One region of the Peribacillus sp. Bi134 genome, then DNA from elsewhere that is predicted to be linked to it. Evidence: riboswitches for the same ligand, from Rfam matches in the RefSeq annotation. Region 1 holds a riboswitch; the other holds the start of a gene.
The links. Region 1 has a riboswitch for cyclic di-GMP ahead of sinI (DNA-binding anti-repressor SinI). Riboswitches for the same ligand answer to the same signal wherever they lie in the genome.

Region 1 (7,960 bases):
TATCCAGAATCCAGTTCTTCACATTCTTAAGTATCGGCCTGCAAATCATATTGAAAGGACTTCACATTCATATGCTGTAAAAATACATGTGACCGATTTTGCACATAATCTGCACGATTCGGAAATCGAAGCTTTATTTTAGAACTTAACAAATCCCAGGAGTTCCCGAACTCCGCCTCACTTTCATCACGCGCTTTTTGAACCGATCGAAAAAAAAGAATGATACAAACTCCTGCAGCTAACACCCCGAGAATAGCCGTCAATTCTCCTCATACTCATCACCCTCACAGGTTATCATTCATTTATAAATAAATGAAAACGATAAAAAAGAAGCATGTTTTAAACATGCTCCTTTAGTATATGTAACGGAAATGATTTCTAAAATTCATTGACGCTTTCTTCTTCGATACCAGAAAAGAGAAAAGAAGATTCCCAGCAAACCGCCAAACGTGTCCAGCATGACATCTTGCAACAAGGGAGTTCGGCCACCGGTTAGTTTTTGATGCAAATCATCTGCACTAAAAAGGATACATATAAGAGCCCCTGAAAACGATAGAATAACATTCTATACAAAACTGCACCAAACAACACCCAACGTCAATAAGCCCGGGAAGAAGTATCTACGAATCATATACTATCAGGATGTTCAATGATCCCGCTTAATTTCTCCTTAATCTCTTCCACAAGTTCATTTACAGAAACATCTTGTCCAGACTCACCCTTGGCAAAAGTGTCTTTTAAAATATCAAAAAAATCCATGCGAAATTTCCACTCCAATATATAATTGAGCCACCATTTCATACTGTTGTCCTAATCCTTTTTTCAAAAATAAGGAATATAGCTCATTTATTTGATAATCACATATAAACCGAGAATTGGCAAGCAGAAACTAGTTTGAAAACCAAAAATTTACCCAATTTTAACATTTCTGAAATATCCCTTTTGAATGAATACTAGTAAGTTTTAGGTAAATAGTGTGGATATAAAAAAACAAAAAAGGACCGATTGCTCAGCCCCTTCGATAACCCCACATTATGATTGTCCCATAAAATATGTCATTAATGAAATCAAAACTAATGTAATGGTAATATAAGTCCCAATAAAAATTTTCTTGCTTCTCTGTTTCTTTTCATAAACTTCCTCGAACGTAATGAACTTGTTTTTTGTCATCAAATAATCTCCTTCTATTTTGATGGCAGCTATCTGACATCGCCTTTGCGAAGTCCCTTTGCTTGATCTCTATAGTGTAGTATCGGCACATAACGAAAAATATTTAAGTATTATTCACTATTTTTTTGCTATATTTCGTATATCTGGAGAAGGGTAAGACAACTTAAAACACATTATGTATTTAAGTTAAATTCCATTATCAATATATTAAATCCTTCTTTATTCATTTAATAATCTGATTTAATAAGGGTTTTATTCTAAAACATTCAATATTATTTTTATCCAACCGCAAAATGATAACCATAGCGGTACACTGAATAAAGTTCCCCACATTAAACCCTTAAAAAAGGCAATAGGTACATCCATAATAAAAATCCCCCTCAATTAGGTCGCATTTTTATTATCATCGCCATGTTCCTTATTCTGGATACCTTTTACGGTAATTTCCGGTAATGAAAATAAAAAAGAAGACTGTATAACAGCCTTCCCTAAGGTACATATAGCTTATCCCATGATGTAAGATTTTTCTCTTGATCCATTTTCTACGATAAAATCATTCACATCTTTAATGGACAAGCCTGAATTTTTCGCTTCTAACATTAAATAAATCCATTCTTCCAATTCATTGTTTTCTTCCATGACAAATTCCGCCTATTTGTGGTAACACAGCCGTCTTAGCAAAGCCTTAGACCTGTAATTTTGCGTCCCTATTTTTCAATAGGTTTGCTTTTCTCAAGAATATTTAACATTATGATGATTTTCCAATTAAATTTCATGCGCAAAATATGTAAGTCTAACTTTTATGAAGTCGACATACCCATATATTCATGTTAATTATACTTAATAAATCTGATAATTAACTAAAATACTTTTCGTTAATTTCCGCCATCATTCTACAATATTCTTCAATAAAACAACTAGGTATTGGTAATTTTTGATTCATCATAAAAAGCTTAACGCACAATAATATTTTACTTTAACTTTCTTCGACGTTTATTAAATACTTTCATAAAAATACTTCCTTCTTCTGTTTTAAAAAACTTAACCCCAACTAATTTTAAAGGTGTCCATATTTCTCTCATTTGGTATAAAGGCATTAAAATCATCCTTTCTTATATAATTTATTAATGGATCCTTTGCTTTTAATAAAAATGACAGGTTTATATTAAATAGTAAAATCTATTATTTTTTTTTACTTATTTTTTTATCTTTCGATAGAATTAACAGTTTACACCATCACCCTTAACGAACAAACTGTTCTTTATAAAGAATAACCAAATTGAACTTACCATCTTTACATTATTATGTCAATTGGTTTAATTCTATTTGCATATCTTGTAATTTGTTTCCCTCATTACAGGAATAATAAACATCGCCTGTATGTCTAATCCTTAACTGGCTAGCTGTTCCCCAAACTTCCATATCTTAAGGAAATTTAGGGTAGTGGGTACAGGATTTATCCATTGGCCAAAGGCCACAAATCTCTTATAAGAGCATGATGTGTTCGGTCTTTCAACTGTTCTCCAGAAGTATTTATTAGTCGATTAAACATTACCTAATCGAGCTTATAAATTGGTATATTATGGTTAATTTTGTACTTAATTGTCTATTTTTGTCTGTTTTAAAGAACTAACTATACTTTATTGAGAACAAGTGCTATATTATAAAAAAACGGTTTATATGGAGGAGGATATGACTAGATATGAGGAATTCGACTCATTAAGGGGTTTAGCCGCTCTCATAGTGTTAATCGGGCATTATTTGATGGTTTACCCTTCATATGCTGATTATCAGTATGGTTCAAGCAGCAGCTCCAACATGATTTATTTGTTTAAGGAAACTCCTTTACGCCTTTTTTTCAGCAGTGGAAATGAGTCTGTCATTCTATTCTTTGTATTAAGTGGTTTTGTTTTGTATTTATCAGTTAATAGTGCTAAATTCCACTATTCTACATACTTAATAAAACGAGTGTTTCGAATTTATATACCATATCTAGTAGCAATAGGCATGGCTATATTGGCTAAAATGCTTTTAAGCCAAATTGATTTGCCCTATATCACTGACTGGTTTAATAAATCTTGGACAGGCCCGGATACTCCTTCCTTATTAATAGAACATCTTTTGTTTATAGGGCAATACAATACAGACGCCTATAACAATGTTATATGGTCCCTTGTCCACGAAATGAGAATTTCGATTATATTTCCTGTTCTGATTTTTTTATTTGTGCGAAAAAAGCTTAAATACTCTTTATTATGGCTTTTTGTTTTAATTTTTTCGTCGACTATTTTTTTGTATTTGTTTGGTTCTGGTGGCGATATAACAAGCATTTTTCTAAGTTTCCACTACAGTACCCTTTTTTTGATGGGAGCAATAATAGCGAAATATCGACACGGACTTTTTTCCTATACCTTGAAAAAGAAAAAACCTGTAAAGATTGCATTGTTGTTGGGGGCAATTACCTGTTTTATGTACGAAGGCATCATTGGTGAAGTGGATTTTTTAAACAATTATATTTTTAGGGATTATGTTGTCTCATTCGGTGTTTGCATTTTTATCTCCATGAGCGTATGTTCCCAAAAAATTTCGACTGTCTTAAGGTCTAGATTGCTAACTCTTCTCGGGAAGATTTCATATAGTTTGTATTTGTACCATCTTATATCCTTATTCTCATTGATGTACCTATTCTATAACAAGCTGCCTACCGGTTTAATATTGATATTTTCCTTTTTCTTATCTTTTTTACTCTCTTCAGCGTCCTATCTACTTGTGGAAAAACCATGCATGAGGCTCGGATCGTACTTCACAAGAAACAAACAAGAAAAAGTAATTTCCAAAGACCACATAGCTTTAAAACGCAAAATAGGATAATTTCTACTATTATATAAAAATTCTTTGCAAGTTGTGAACGTATTCTTACTATCTCTAAAAAAGTGGTGAAATCGATGAATGAAAAAGTAAAAATTAAAGATTTTATACGAATCTTAAAAAAGCGAATATTTATCATTATTCTATCTACCCTTTGTATTACTGGTTTTATTATTTTTTCGTCCATGTACCTTATGAAACCAACCTATCAGTATTCCACTCAAGTTCTGGCAGGATCATTAAGCATGGATGAAAAGGAAGCCTCGATAAACAAGGTTCAAGAGAACAGACAGCTTGCTCTTTCATATATGGACATCATTAAAAGTCCGCAGATCATGATAGGAGTTAAAGAGGAATTGAATCTTAAGACTTCTAGCTATGACTTACTTAAGCAAGTTTCCATTACTAATCGAGATAATTCACAAATCATCACGATTACCGTCAAGGATTCAAATCCTGAATCCGCTAAGGACATCGCCCAAACTGTCGCGAGGCATTCGATATCTAATTTTAAAGACATTACAAACGTTAAACAGATTAGTATTCTAAATGATAATGAAATGGGACAAGCAGAACTGCTTTTCCCAAAGCCGAAATTCATCATAGCCATTTCGATCATAATAGGCTTTTTTGCTGGAATAGGCTTAGCACTTCTTAGAGAGCACTTTGATGATTCAACCTACTCCGATAGGGAGCTTGAACTTCTTGGAATTCCATTATTAGGGAGGCTGGATTTGAATACCAAAAGAATAAACAGAAAACGTAAAACAACATATAAAACCTTACCTTCCACAAAACGGGGTGAATATAGTGAGTATTAAATTCACAAGGAAACAATCCTTTTACCTAAATGAAATCAATAAAGAGCAATTTTATTCGATATGTAACAATATCGAGTCCAACCTTCATAAAGACGATTCAATATTAATGATTACATCTCTTTCACAAACACAGAATATTGTAAATGCATCAGCGTACTTAGCACTTGCCTTTTCTGAGCAGCGTAAACGAGTCCTTGTAGTGGATGCTAATCTGCGCCAGCCTTCGCTGCATCAAGTGTTTAATATCGATAATTCATTCGGTTTGACCAACTTGCTTTTAAACGAGAAGTCCAATATTAACGAACATGCTATACATATAAAGGGTCATCTATTTTGTATACCTACAAGCGAAGCCATTTATGAGCCAGCAACTTTATTAACATTAGAAACCCTTCCAACTCTGATTGAAGAATGGAAGAAGGATTTTGACATCATTTTATTCCATACATCAGACAGTTTAAATAAACCTGATGCAAATATCATTGCTAAATATTGTGATGGCATAATATTAGCGATACAAGAAGGCAGAGACAAGTTAGAGAAAATTGCCGGTGTGAAAATGCAATTCGAAAGGGCAAATCTTGAAATTTCAGGATCAATGATCATTTCTTAATTCAGGGAGGATAATCAGTGGATTCGAAAGTCAGAGTCGATAGGCAGGAAGAAATCCTGATAAAACCACTATCGACATCATCTAATTTTAATATAAAGCGCGCTATGGATATAATCATCTCGTTTTTTATGCTGATAATTACAGCACCTATTTTACTTTTATTCTGCATTCTTATCCCTATTGATTCAACTGGCTCCCCTTTTTTTTATCAGCAAAGACTAGGTCTGGATGGGAAGCCTTTCAATATGATTAAGCTACGTTCAATGGGGATTGATGCCGAAAAAAATGGACCTAGGTGGGCAAGTGCAAATGATTCCAGGGTGACTAGAATAGGAGCCTTTATACGAAAAACACGGATTGATGAAATCCCTCAGCTTATTAATGTTTTAAAAGGAGATATGTCACTCATCGGGCCAAGACCTGAAAGGGAATATTTCTATAAAGAATTCGAAAAGTTTTTGCCTGGCTTTAAAAACCGTTTATATGTGAAACCAGGAATAACAGGGTGGGCACAAGTAAATGGGGGGTATGTTTTAACACCAAAAGAAAAGCTGCATTACGACCTATATTATATTCAACACCGCTCAGTTGCTATGGAAGTCAAAATTTTGTTCCGAACATTGACCATAGTCTTTACTGGTAATGGAGCTAGATAACAAAAAAGGGGGAATGAAATATGAATAAAGTACTAGTAACTGGGGGCTTTGGATTTATTGGCTCTCATATAGTTGATACATTAATCCGTAATAATTATGAAGTGGCTATATATGATAACCTCTCCACCGGATCCATCGGAAATGTCCAGGCCAAAGTCACTCCCTTCTTTGGAAATGTTGAAGATGAGGTCCTACTTGAAAATGCGATGGAGACATTTAGGCCTGACTATGTCATTCATCAGGCTGCACAAGTTAGTGTCCAACAATCCATTTCGGATATTACGAATGATGCAAGGATCAATATCATGGGAACGATAAACATCGCTAAGCTTTCTCACAAGTATGCTGTTAAAAAAATCGTGTTTGCGTCATCTGCGGCTGTATATGGAGATGCTGATGTCATGCCAATCACATTATCACATCTTACCTCTCCATTATCACCCTATGGTGCATCAAAAAAAACGGCAGAGGATTATCTAAAGCTCGCTAAAGAATTATACGATTTAAATTATGTGAATCTTCGATACAGCAATGTATATGGACCAAGACAAACAGCTAGCGGCGAAGGCGGTGTTATATCGATCTTCACTAATCTTGTCATAAAAAATGAGCGGCCCGTCATTTATGGAGACGGCACTCAAACAAGGGATTTCATCTATGTAAAGGATGTAGCCGATGCCAATCTGAAAGCGTTGGAATATGAAGAAAGCGGCACCTTCAATGTCTCATCAACCACCAGTACAAGCATCAATCAATTATTCTCGATTATTCAATCCTTTGGCAGCCATGATTTATCTCCTATTTATCAGCCAGCGAAAAATGGGGATATCAAAGAAAGCATACTCTGTAATAAAACGACACTTCAAAAATTGGCTTGGCACCCCGCTCATTCACTTGAACAAGGTCTTACGAGCACATATGAATATTATTTAAACCAAAATCAGCCTTCTTTAACCAGCAAGGCAATTCATTCACCTGCACCTCTACTCAAGCCAACGACTTTATCGTCATAAAATCGGGAGCGAATAAAGTGAATACTAAGAAGAACTCTATTTTAAAAAATATTGTCCATTTATTTTACAGTACCATTCTATCCAATGTTCTTAATGCGGCCACGCTCATTCTATTAGCAAATTATTTTAACTCAAATAACTACGGGATTTTCAGTGTGGCATTGGCTCTTGCCATGGTCATGAACTTTTTCACGGACCTCGGGACAAGTAATACTTTTCTAAGGGAAGGATCAAAAAAGGAAAACTTAGGAAGAACGTTTTCTTCCTATATTAAGATTCGGATTGTTTGCTCCCTTTTGACCTTTTTTGTTTTTTTTGCCGGCATTCACATTCTTTATCAAGAACAACAAATTCTTTATATGATCTATAGCTTAATGATCCCTATGGTCATTGGCCTGGCGATGCAAAGTATTGGAATAACCTATTTTCAATTAACTGAAAGGATGCAATTCATCGCGTCGATAAAAATCTTCTCTTCTTTTGCGTTAATACTTTCAACCACGGTTAGTATGGGCTTAAAAGTGGATGTTCATCTGGCAGCCTTTTTATATGGATTCTCGTATTTAGCCGGTGGATTTTACAGCCTTTATTTACTGCTGAAAAAAGCGGAAATAAAATGGAAATCTCCTTTTGAAAAACAATTATTAATGAATCTTAGTCCGTTTTTAATCAGTGGGTTATTTATTATGCTAACGCCACAATTGGGTCCATTGGTGCTGGAAAAAACACTGCCTTTAGCGCTTGTCGGCCTCTTTGCAGTAGCCTATCGGATTCCTTCTGCTTTATACCAAATTCCAGGAGTAATCGCAGGTGCTTTTT
Region 2 (7,960 bases), on a different contig from region 1:
TATTGGCCGAACGAGGTAGAGCATCCCTTTTCAATCCTGTAAATGTCAGCCAGAAGATTCGTTAAAAAGGAAAAAATAAAAAAAGTCGGACCGTGGAAACCGGTCCGACTGGCTGATCTTATAATTTTGAACGCAAGTACGCATCAATGAACATATCGATATCGCCATCCATGACAGCTCCCAAGTTTCCGGTCTCCGCACTGGTACGGTGATCTTTAACCATGGAATACGGGTGGAAAACATAAGAACGAATTTGGCTTCCCCAGCCAATTTCCTTTTGCTCACCACGGATTTCATCCAAATCCGCTTGTTGCTGTTCAATTTCACGTTGATACAATTTGGCTTTCAGCATATTCATTGCTTGGGCCTTGTTTTTGATTTGAGATCTCTCGTTTTGGCACGTTACCACGGTGTTCGTAGGTATATGGGTGATCCGGACTGCCGAGTCCGTTGTATTGATATGCTGACCACCTGCACCACTTGCCCGGTACGTATCGACTTTCAAATCTTCCGTACGTATTTCTATATTGATCGTTTCATCGAATTCCGGCATGACTTCACATGAAACGAATGAAGTATGGCGTCGTCCTGAGGAATCGAAAGGAGAAATACGAACAAGACGGTGTACCCCTTTTTCCGCTTTCAAATAACCATAGGCGTTATGGCCTTTGAAAATTAAAGTGACACTCTTGATACCAGCTTCATCACCTGGAAGGTAATCAAGGGTTTCCACTTTAAAGCCTCTTTTTTCACCCCATCTTGTATACATGCGCAGCAGCATGGAACCCCAATCCTGGGACTCCGTTCCGCCTGCACCAGGATGCAGTTCAAGAATGGCATTTTTCGAGTCATATTCTTCACTTAGTAAAAGTTGAAGTTCAAAGTCGTTCATCTTTTGTGCAAGAACCGTGATCTCTTCTTCCAGCTCCGCTAAAAGTTCTTGATCGTTCTCCTCTTTCACTAATTCATATGTCAAATCCAGATTTTCATATGATTCATTCAGGTCGGATAATTGATTGACTTGTTCTTTTAAACCATTCGTTTCATTGATGACAGTTTGTGCCTTTTGCTGATCATTCCAAAAATCGGGATGTGTCATCTCATTTTCTAGCTGTGCGATTCGTGCCTCTTTTTCATCTAAGTCAAAGAGACCCCCTAAAGTCCGTTAATCGTTGCGCTGTCCGTTCAAGTTCATTTCTAATTTCTGCTAATTCCATTTCTCTTCACCTCATTAAGTATGTTAAAAAAAATCCCTGAAGAGGGATTCCCTTCATTACAAATAAAACCTCTCCAAACTATATGCAAATGTATACCTTTATGCAAACAAAACATGAAAAGAGGCGGCAAGCCTTACACTTAACCGTCCCATAATCATTATACACCTAACTTTAACCTAAATTGCCATGGCAATTCTTATATTTTTTACCGCTGCCGCATGGGCATAACGCGTTTCGGCCAACGTCTTCCTTTTTACGGGCAGGGGCTTTTTTCACTTTCCCCCCGTCTTCTTCCTTCGGATTGACCGCTTGTCCTTTTATGACTTCCTTACGTTCCAAATTGTTTCGGATTTCGGCCTTCATGATGTATTTTGCGACTTCATCTTCCATTGAAGCAATCATCGCTTCAAACATTGCGAAACCTTCTGATTGATATTCACGAAGCGGATCAATCTGGCCATAAGCACGAAGGTGGATCCCTTGGCGCAATTGCTCCATCGCATCAATATGGTCCATCCACTTGCTATCGACGGCACGAAGAACGATTACTTTTTCGAATTCACGCATTTGTTCTTCAGATAGCTCTTCTTCTTTTTGGTCATAGCTTTCTTTCACTTTTGCTAAAATGAACTCAACCAATTCCGATTCATTTTTCCCTTCCAAATCAGCTACAGTGATTGAACCTTCATTGAATAGGTTACCATTCAGGTAATCGACAAGGCCTTGTAAATTCCAGCCTTCCTCATCACCCATTGGTGCAAACGCGACAACATTTCGCTGGATGGATGCCGTGATCATCGTTTCGACGATTTCACGTAAGTTGTCACTTTCCATGACATCGAAACGCTGTTTATAGATAATTTCCCGTTGTTGACGGAGAACATCATCATACTGCAGTAATTGCTTACGTGAATCGAAGTTATTGCCTTCGACCCGTTTCTGTGCGGATTCAACGGCCCTTGTCACCATTTTGCTTTGAATTGGCTGGGAATCATCCATACCAAGGCGCGCCATCATGTTTTTCATGTTATCCGAACCGAAGCGGCGCATCAATTCATCTTCCATTGATAAATAGAATTGAGTGACCCCTGGATCTCCCTGACGGCCGGACCGACCACGCAGCTGGTTATCTATACGCCTGCTTTCATGACGTTCCGTACCGATTACAGCAAGGCCCCCAAGCTCCTTGACACCTTCTCTAAGCTTGATATCCGTACCGCGCCCTGCCATGTTCGTAGCGATCGTAACTGAGCCTTGATTACCTGCATTCGCAATGATTTCCGCTTCACGCTCATGGTTCTTGGCATTCAAAACATCGTGAGGGATTCCTTTTTTTGATAAATAGGCAGATATGACTTCAGATGTTTCGATGGCAACCGTACCGACAAGCACAGGCTGACCCTTTGTATAGCGTTCGGCGATGTCTTCCACAACAGCCTTGAATTTGCCATCAGTTGTCGCGTATATAAGATCTGCCCTGTCGTCCCTGATGATATTCCTGTTTGTCGGGATCGCAATTACATTCATATTATAAATATTGCGGAATTCTTCTTCTTCCGTTTTGGCTGTTCCGGTCATACCTGAAAGCTTTTCATACATCCTGAAATAGTTCTGGAATGTAATCGTCGCAAGAGTCATGCTTTCATTTTGAATCTCAAGTCCTTCTTTCGCTTCGATCGCCTGGTGGAGACCTTCACTGTAACGGCGGCCTTTCATCAAACGGCCAGTGAATTGGTCAACGATGACTATCTCGCCTTCCTGGACAACATAATCCACATCCAAATGCATGGAAACATGTGCCTTTAACGCCTGATTGATATGATGATTCAAAGTAACGTGATTAATATCGAATAAATTATCGATATTAAACGCTTTTTCAGCTCGATTCATCCCATCTTCCGTCAGCTGAACACCTTTTGTCTTTTCATCATATGTGTAGTCGGTTTCTTTTTTCAAGGTTTTTACAAACGCATTGGCCTGGATATACAGCTGAGCCGATTTTTGTGCAGAGCCGGAAATGATCAATGGCGTTCTTGCCTCATCGATCAAAATCGAATCGACCTCATCAATGACAGCGAAGTGCAGCGGGCGCTGTACCATTTGTTCTTTATATAACACCATATTGTCACGAAGATAATCAAAACCTAACTCATTATTCGTACTGTACGTAATGTCAGCATTGTACGCCGCCTGTTTTTCTTCTTTAGAATGACTGTTCAAATTCAACCCGACGGTCAAACCAAGGAAATCATACAATACACCCATCTCGGTGGCATCACGGTGTGCCAAGTATTCATTGACAGTAACGACATGTACACCTTTACCGGTAAGCGCGTTTAAATAAACCGGCATGGTGGACGTTAAGGTTTTACCTTCCCCTGTTTTCATCTCGGAGATATTTCCATCATGAAGTGATGCCCCACCCATGATTTGAACACGATAAGGATATAAGCCCAGAGCACGCTTTGCCCCTTCACGTGCAACCGCAAAAGCCTCAACAAGCAAATCATCAACGGTTTCCCCATTTTGATAACGCTCTTTAAATTCACCCGTTTTGGCACGCAACTGTTCATCCGATAACCCCGCCGTCTCATCAGCCAGCGCTTCGACCTGATCGGCGATTTTTTCTAAACGTTTGATTTCTCGCTTATTCGGATCAAAAACTTTATTTAATATATTAAGCATTCAATAACGCTCCTCTATTATGGTAATTATCGTTCAATGACAAAATTCATATAAGTAAGAAGAAACACACTTCTATTATTACTAATGCACGCTTAATTTTACCACTTCTATCATAGAGGTACAACTTCATGTCACTTCCCTGGTATAGACCTGAATTCAATTCTTGCGAAAAACAATGGATAAATGAGGAGTAAAACTGTTAAAATAGAAGGAAGTATAAAAAATATGTTGCTAACTCCCCACTATTCCATATGTAAATGTGAATTATCCATAACCTTCCATCACTAGATGCTGTGTGTCCTCTCTAGCGATAGCATGTCAAGGTAATCCAACCTTACAGTCGTCTTGTTTTGAATGATAAGATTGGCTACTGACACTTATTAGCGGAAGATAAATAGAACATGTTTCGAGGTGGTATTGATGATTGGTGAACGTGTAAAAAAACTGCGAGAAGAAAAGAAAATGTCGATGACTGAACTTGCCGATAAAGCGGGTGTGGCAAAGTCTTATTTAAGTTCGCTCGAGCGGAACTTACAAACGAATCCTTCTATTCAATTTCTTGAAAAAATCTCCGCCGTACTAAACATTCCTGTTGATGCCCTGCTTTATGATGCACCAAATAAGGAAACCTTAGACACTGACTGGATGAAAATCGTTGAGGAAGCCATGAATTCGGGTGTCTCAAAACAACAATTCAGGGAATTCATCGAGTTTAATAAATGGAGAAAAGATAAAGAAGAGTAGAGTGGTAGTACACTAGTTTACCTACATAATCCTGAAGAATACAGTTTGAATAAGCTAGACTTGTAGAATCTCAAGGAAGAATAAACCCTATAAACAGCTAATGAATCGAATTACTGTTTATAGGGATGTTCTCGAACTTTTTCGTAAGCTATTTTCCATTGTTCTCCTCTAATGTTACCTCAAGGCTTTCCCGTTTCAAAAAAGCACTGATTTCCTCCTTTTTGAAACCCAAGCTCCTTGCTTCTGAAATCAATTTCACCCATTCTTGATCCATTTCCACATTAGCCACCTCTTCTACCTCCTAAAATACTCCTTGTATTTCAGGCAGACCAGCCATCATAGTCTCGAGGACCTTAGACCTGTGCCTTTGCGCCCTCATCTTTCAATAAGTTTGCCTTTGTTGGTATTTATTACCAAATACATTACTTATAATCATATTATAACGGATACCCACTCCATATATTGCTATTTTATGTCGGTAATCTACCTAAATGCAAAAACTTTTATCCGACAAATTATTACAAAATTAAGAAAATTCATAGTGCAGGTAATTTATCATAGACTAATTCATTTTCGTTTTTTTGTATAATAGTGAATATTGCTCTTCTTAATATTTCGTGGCTTTGTATTGATTCTCTCCATTGTAAGTGCATCCAAGGCTTTTTGCGCAGTTAAATCCTCACCGCAGGTCGGGCAAAGCCACTTTCCATATTCCGCACTGCTAAAAGAAGCCCTATGGCAAGTATGGCAATTCTTTCGATACAAGTAATCCAACCCCTCTGCACCTTGATCAAATTGTTTTTTATAAAAAATCAGCCGTTCTTTTTAAAGAACTCACAATTTGAGTATAGTGCAAAAGAAGGGGGTTATTAAATAGGTAAAACTGACTATTTATCTTAATAAAGAACAATAATTGTTCTTCAAAAGGATTTTTCGTTGATTTGTATTTTATAGAGAACAAAAGAAGCAATCATTCTTTTCCTTTTCAAACGAATTCTATCAACAGGCATTAAAAAAGCACAACCCAAAGGCTGGGCTGTGCTTTTGATCTTAGAATAATAATTAACTAGGTTCAATCAATCCATAGCGTCCATCTTTTCGGCGGTACACTACGTTCGTTGTATTAGTATCCGCATTCGTGTAAACGAAGAAACTGTGACCAAGCATATTCATTTGTAAAATCGCTTCTTCACTGTCCATCGGCTTTAAATCAAAGCGCTTATTGCGGACCACTTCAATATCATTATCGTCTTCGAATTCATCCACCACTTCGTCAACTTCCATATTGAAGGCGAATGCATCTGGTGCAGCTGATAGATTGTTCCGGAACTTACGATTGACCTTCGTTTTATGTTTACGAATTTGGCGTTCAAGCTTATCATTGATCAAGTCAATGGCAGCATACATATCCGCATTTTCCTCTTCAGCACGAAGAACCAAATTCTGCATGGGAATCGTCACTTCGACCTTTGATGTATTATTGTTCACTTTTAAATTCACTAACACATTTGCATCTGGTGTATTGTTAAAATATCGTTCTAACTTGCCAATTTTCTTTTCGACGTATTCTCGAATTGCTGGAGTTACCTCAATGTTTTCACCGCGTACGTTGTAATTCATAAAGTGAGTCCTCCTTAAATTAAGACTATACAGTTAGATTCTACAATACCCCTCCGGTTCCTTTTAGAAACACATCATGAAATATGTCGAAATAATGAAACAATTGTCGGAAGGTTTGGAAAGGGGTTGATGTCTGCCCTAGCTTCATTATATCAAATGCTATGCTATAAAGAAAAAATTAAGCCTATTTTATTTACAGAAAATTTAAAAATAATTAACATGAAAACCTTTTGGAATCCAAACGGTCGTGTAATCAATTTCTTTTATCATAGAACACACCATCCACTGATAGACTTTCATACGGGTTCGTGTATTTATTGGACGATCGTTTCTTCTTGTTTATTTCCTGGATATCCCGCTTTATCTCCTGCTTTTGGAGCTTCAGCAAGTGATCGACCTTTTGGTTGAGCAACAGTGCTGCACGTCCCAGCTGCTGCTCTTCTGCAGTAAAAGGCGGTTTGATTCGAGAAAGAAGTCCATCTCGCTGATCGATCAGCTTTGTGATCCTTTCTATTTTATCATCACGCTCTGTAATCGTGTGATTTTCCAGAACGGCAAGTAATTCAACAGTCAAATCATGAAAGGTCCTAATCACCATTACACTTGACCGCTTTGGGTAAATTGTTTTTTCCGATTGATTTGAATTACTTCCTTCCAAGTATTCCGGAACTCAGTAACAAGGCCCTCCACTTCTTCCAAGGCAGAAACATCATTTTTCATATTCGCTTCTATCAGACGCCGGTTCATGAAATCATATAGACTCATCATATCTTTGGATACATCCGCATCCATATTCAGCGTCACCATCAATTCGCGGATGATATTTTGCGCCTTGATGATGTTCGTATTCTTCGCTTCGATATTTCCTGCTTCAATGGCCTTCTTCCCAAGCATGATGAACTTCAAACAGCCATTATAAAGCAGTAATGTAAGCTCTCCCGGGGATGCTGTGTTGACTGAATTTTGCTGATACGATTGATAAGGATTATTTATTGCCATATTTAACTTCCTTTCCGACTTACCTTAACTAAAATAAGAAGCTAACGATGCACTTTGGCTGTTTGCCTTTTGAATCGCTTTTTCCATCGCCGTGAACTGGTTGTAATAGCGCGATTCCAATTTCGTTAGCTTTGCCTCAAATGTTGAAATCTTCTTATCCAGCCCATCGACCAATTTTCCGATTGTAAAATTGTTATTAACAAATCCGGCCTTTCCGGCCTTTTCAGTAATCGCCTTCATTGATGATTCTATATCATCCCTTAACCGGCGCGCGAGGCCTTTGTCGCTCTTTTCTGGCCCATTGGCCATGAACATATCATAAATCGCATTCGGATCCTCACTAATGGCTGCCCGGAGCTTGTCCTCATCAATCGTTAATTTACCGCCCTCCAAATAATTTTTGGTGGTGGTGATCCCCAAACTGCTGAGATTGTTTTTTCCTGTGATCCCATCCACCGAGGTGTATAGGGATGACCTCATTGTGGTCAGGAGGCTTTTTAACGTCGAATCCCCTTTTAATGTTCCGCTTTTCGCTTTTTCTTCCCACAGCTTCACTTCATCCTCTGTCATTGCCTTCTTTTGCTCAGAGGTAAGCGGGGTAAAGGAGCGATATTTAGCTTCACCCGTTTTATCTTGAACCTTTTTAATGACATCATTGTATTTATTCACAAACTGAGTGATCGTGTCCAGGATGG

Region 2: linked by a shared signal. The riboswitch ahead of LQ188_RS04505 (anti-repressor SinI family protein) and the one ahead of sinI (DNA-binding anti-repressor SinI) in region 1 are both predicted to bind cyclic di-GMP.

The regions. Positions count from the first base shown of each region.
Region 1 is NZ_CAKKLN010000005.1:503,100-511,059, forward strand. It holds gene LQ188_RS13775 (hypothetical protein) at 27-263, opposite strand; gene LQ188_RS27005 (VanZ family protein) at 386-559, opposite strand; gene LQ188_RS26835 (hypothetical protein) at 628-759, opposite strand; gene LQ188_RS13780 (hypothetical protein) at 1,033-1,170, opposite strand; gene sinI (DNA-binding anti-repressor SinI) at 1,675-1,809, opposite strand; cyclic di-GMP riboswitch class I at 1,827-1,908, opposite strand; gene LQ188_RS13790 (acyltransferase) at 2,863-4,041, shown strand; gene LQ188_RS13795 (Wzz/FepE/Etk N-terminal domain-containing protein) at 4,116-4,859, shown strand; gene LQ188_RS13800 (CpsD/CapB family tyrosine-protein kinase) at 4,849-5,472, shown strand; gene LQ188_RS13805 (sugar transferase) at 5,490-6,128, shown strand; gene LQ188_RS13810 (NAD-dependent epimerase/dehydratase family protein) at 6,149-7,141, shown strand; gene LQ188_RS13815 (oligosaccharide flippase family protein) at 7,159-7,960, shown strand, end outside.
Region 2 is NZ_CAKKLN010000002.1:323,400-331,359, reverse strand. It holds one part of gene prfB (peptide chain release factor 2) at 119-1,153, opposite strand; one part of gene prfB (peptide chain release factor 2) at 1,155-1,217, opposite strand; gene secA (preprotein translocase subunit SecA) at 1,389-3,902, opposite strand; gene LQ188_RS04510 (helix-turn-helix domain-containing protein) at 4,323-4,646, shown strand; gene LQ188_RS04505 (anti-repressor SinI family protein) at 4,795-4,935, opposite strand; cyclic di-GMP riboswitch class I at 4,967-5,052, opposite strand; gene raiA (ribosome-associated translation inhibitor RaiA) at 5,709-6,266, opposite strand; gene LQ188_RS04495 (flagellar protein FliT) at 6,520-6,864, opposite strand; gene fliS (flagellar export chaperone FliS) at 6,864-7,265, opposite strand; gene LQ188_RS04485 (flagellar hook-associated protein 2) at 7,290-7,960, opposite strand, start outside.